Regions from separate parts of the Thalassorhabdus alkalitolerans genome, predicted to be linked through region 1. Evidence: a T-box and tRNA genes for the amino acid it is inferred to sense, from the RefSeq annotation. Region 1 holds a T-box; the other holds one or more tRNA genes.

The links. The T-box of region 1 lies ahead of ACFPU1_RS07645 (valine--tRNA ligase). A T-box ahead of a tRNA ligase gene usually reads a tRNA of that ligase, here a tRNA-Val.
Region 2: it has a tRNA-Val gene. The T-box ahead of ACFPU1_RS07645 (valine--tRNA ligase) is inferred to sense a tRNA for this amino acid. The anticodon was not compared.

Annotation. Positions count from the first base shown of each region.
Region 1 is NZ_JBHSOZ010000003.1:982,854-985,058, reverse strand. It holds gene ACFPU1_RS07650 (hypothetical protein) at 1-199, shown strand, start outside; T-box leader at 654-887, shown strand; gene ACFPU1_RS07645 (valine--tRNA ligase) at 1,009-2,205, shown strand, end outside.
Region 2 is NZ_JBHSOZ010000003.1:715,566-717,770, reverse strand. It holds gene glnA (type I glutamate--ammonia ligase) at 1-129, opposite strand, end outside; gene ACFPU1_RS06240 (hypothetical protein) at 434-973, shown strand; tRNA gene ACFPU1_RS06235 (tRNA-Val) at 1,121-1,196, opposite strand; gene ACFPU1_RS06230 (amidohydrolase) at 1,345-2,205, shown strand, end outside.

The DNA.
Region 1 (2,205 bases):
GGACCGTTCCTTATTTTTAAGCCACCTGCTTTCTCCCTATTCATTGGTTTCTCCTATAAAAGAGTATCAAACAAAGAGGTCAAGGGCCTTAGAAAAAGAGTATGTCAGATTGGTGGAGCTTCACGTCCGGCTGTATAAACGCTTATATGGCTTTTCCTCTCATTTATACGAGCAGCATTATAAACAATCCCCTTCCTGAGCGGAAGGGGATTGTTTTCTAATAGGATGTGACCAACCGTGTATGATTAAGGTGTAAAAAGGAAATACAAGTAAAGAATAAGGAGAAATATCAAAAGGAAAACGTCTACTGTAGTGGGGAGAAATAACGTTCTGAGTAACTGAAAGCAAACCAAAGGCAAAAGGAGCTGTGCAAAAGCCTGCCGCAGCCGCTTCATCCATAAAGGCCAGCGAAACCGGCGCTTTTTTTTCTTGTGCGGGGGCTTATATGGAGGGGGACCGTAATAACCTGGATAATGTCCCATAAAATCAAGACTCCTTCAAAGTATTATTGTATAGTTTATGCACGTACGTTTGAATTGTTGCGGAGAAGTGAGCTGATAGAAACAAGTAACAAAAACACACGAATCATTGACGAAAAAAACAGTTTAAGAGTAAAATATAATATAATACTGTAGTGTTATACATACATTTATAATCATGCTATGAGAGGAAGAAGTACATTCCTATCCACCTTCAGAGAGAGGAACTCCAGGCTGTAAAGTTCCTTAGGCAGGAAGAATGGAAAGTCATCCTTGAGCAGCTTCTTTGAACAGAACAGTAGGAGAAGCCGGGAACATCCGTTATCTGTCCAGAGTGTACAGCATTGCTTTATACATATGTTGCTGTGAACAAAGGTGGCACCGCGAATGGCTCTCTTCGTCCTTTGATGAGGAGAGTCTTTTTTTATGATATTTTATAGTGATGGTACTCAAATTGATGTCATAACAGCAATCAGGAAGATGGATGACAAACGTCTCAACTGATGTTAATTAAGGAGTGAGAATGAATATGTCGAATAAAGAAGTTTCAATGCCTACAAAATATAATCCTCAGGAAACTGAAGCAAAATGGTATCCGTACTGGCTTGAAGGGAAGTTCTTTGAAGCAGAAAGAGATGAAAAGAAAGAACCTTACACGATAGTTATCCCTCCCCCAAACGTTACGGGCCGTTTACATTTAGGACACGCCTGGGATGCAACGCTGCAGGATATTATTGCCCGGTCAAAAAGGATGCAGGGCTACGATATGCTTTGGCTTCCAGGCATGGATCACGCCGGGATTGCAACACAGGCAAAGGTGGAAGGCAAGCTCAAAGAAGAAGGTAAAAGCCGTTATGATCTTGGAAGAGAAAAGTTCCTTGAAACTTCTTGGGAATGGAAAAAAGAATATGCAGACTTTATCCGTCAACAGTGGTCTAAAGTTGGTTTGTCGCTGGACTACTCACGTGAACGTTTTACCTTGGACGAAGGACTTTCCCAGGCAGTAAAAGAAGTATTTGTCCGACTCTATAACAAAGGATTAATTTACCGGGGAGAATATATTATTAACTGGGACCCATCGACCCAGACGGCTTTATCAGATATTGAAGTGGAGTATAAGGACCTGCAGGGTCACTTTTATCATATGAAGTATCCTTTGGCTGATGGTTCCGGCCGCCACATTGAAGTCGCGACAACTCGACCTGAAACGATGCTTGGAGATACTGCGGTGGCTGTTCATCCAGAGGATGAACGATATAAAGAGCTGATCGGAAAGAAAGTGACTCTCCCTATTGTAGGGAGAGAAATAGAAATTGTGGCTGATGATTATGTAGATATGGAATTTGGATCCGGAGCTGTGAAGATCACTCCTGCCCATGATCCTAATGATTTTGAAATTGGAAACCGCCATAACCTTGAGCGAGTGCTTGTGATGGATGAAGGCGGAAAAATGAATGATAATGCAGGGAAATACCAGGGAATGGATCGATTTGAATGTCGAAAGCAAATTGTAAAAGATCTTCAGGATGAAGGGATTCTGTTTGAAATTGAAGATCATGTACACTCCGTCGGACATTCAGAAAGAAGCGGGGCGGTAGTCGAGCCATATTTATCTACCCAGTGGTTTGTAAAAATGGAGCCTTTGGCAGACGCAGCACTTGACCTGCAGAAGAAAGAGGAAGAAAAAGTTCACTTTGTACCTGACCGTTTTGAAAAAACCTATCTA
Region 2 (2,205 bases), 270 kb from region 1:
AGTTACTGTTACGTTTTTTAAAGACCCTTCGATATCCACAAATTGCAAGTGCAAAAGATCTACATTTTTCTTTTCAATTGTCTCTTTAATTGCTGCTACTGTTGGTTCTTGTGTTAAAACAATACTCATTTTATAACACTATCCTTTCACATATAATGTAAACTTAATTAACATCGGCTGTTATATGTAATCTTAAAGACTATAAAAAATGTTTGCAACGACATTGTGAGATAATCTAACATAGGTTTTTCATTTGAGAAGGATAACAGTACCAAATGAAAGTGGCACAGTGATGTTCAGTATGGGGGATTCTCCCCTCGTCCATTTCGTCAACAGGGATATTACAAATAACTGTTCCTGGCTCCTGGCTTTCAAGAGGATATAGTATAAAAACTGATTGTTTGGGAAGAGCTGTAGGCAGGAGGTGGCGTATATGTTCCAAGTCATTAATGGTGATGTATATTTACATGGCGGGGCCTTAAAAAAAGGATCAGAGAGGCCTGATGTCACAGAAAAGCAGATCATCCCTGTCTTTTGTCTGGAGGCAGGAAAGCATGAATATATAGAAGTGATTGACTTACCAGACAACATTGGTTTTGAGTGGATTTATCCTGCCGACAGCCTTACTATACAAAAAGCAGATTCTTTATACTTTTATAAACAGGCGAGAAGTTTATACGTGGTGTATGAAGAAACTTTCCGCAAAAAGGGTTGGGATGGACCGATTAATATTTCACAGACTGTTCAGGAAGTATCAGAGCAGGTGCAGCAATCGGGTGAATTCCAAATGCTTATGCTGGATATCGATGAAGAAGATGATGAGACGTTATTAATCTTTCACACCATTCTTGTAGGAGAAGGGAACCTTATGAGAATTCGGGAAATGATAGAGAAAAGGATACAAAAAATGTTCTTTAAAGCGGAACGGAAAATAGCCATGGAGGTTATTGAAAAAGAAGAGAATACAGGATGAAGAGACAGGGGAAACCTGTCTTTTTTCATTAAGTTAACGATCGATTGTTTGATGGACCATGAGGGTTGCGAGGAAGTCCTAGTAACTCAGCTTAGTTTTAAAAATAAAAACACCCCATGGAATCCAAGGGGTTGAGTAGTTTATGTATGGTGTCCCGTACTGGTCTCGAACCAGTGACCTCCACCCTGTCAAGGTGGCGCTCTCCCAACTGAGCTAACGGAACGTGTTAGGAATATCTGCGACTATTATAATTTACAATGTTCCTTAATTGTTGTCAATATGTAATAACTTTTTCATAAGAAAAAAGAAGAGGTGTGTATAATATCTATTTAGGAGAACGAAACACATTCCGAAAAGAAAGGCGTGGTTTGGTGAAAACGGCGTATACCAATGCTGTCATTATAAATGGTGAAGGAACAGTGGATGGAAAAGATACACTAATTGTTAACGGGGAAATGGTCCAGGGTATAATTTCATCAGCAGAAATTCCTGCTGACTATGAAAGAGTTGATCTGAACGGACGTTACATAACGCCAGGCTTAATAGATGTCCATACACACCTGGGAGTGCATGAAGAAGGAGTAGGAAAGCCGGGAGCGGACTTTAATGAAACAAGCGATCCCGTGACACCGGCTGTGCGTGCTATCGATGGGATTAATCCGTTAGAAGAAGGATTTGAGCAGGCAAGACAAAGCGGTGTGACCACTGTGCAGGTGATGCCAGGAAGTGCCAATGTCATTGGCGGTGAGATGTGTACGTTAAAGACGGCAGGAACGATTGTAGATAAAATGGTCATCCAAAGTCCTTCCGGAATGAAAGCTGCGTTTGGGGAAAACCCAAAAACTGTCTATGGTTCCCATGGAAAAAAGCCTGTAACACGAATGGGAATCGCTGCAGCCTTCAGGGAAGCATTTATTCAGGCGGATAATTATATTCGCAAACAGGATAATAGTGAAGTAAGGGAGCGCAGCCTTGGGATGGAGCAGCTGGCAAAAGTCCTTAAGAAAGAAATCCCTCTTCGGATTCATGCTCATAGGGCAGATGATATTGTCACAGTACTCCGTTTAGCAAAGGAATTTGATATTAGCCTTACACTTGAGCACTGTACTGATGGCCACAAGATTGCTGAATATATTGCTGAGCATGAAGTAATGGTATCTGTCGGACCAACAATGTCTTCAAAATCGAAAGTAGAACTTGCAGATAAAGGCTGGCATACGTTATCTGAGCTT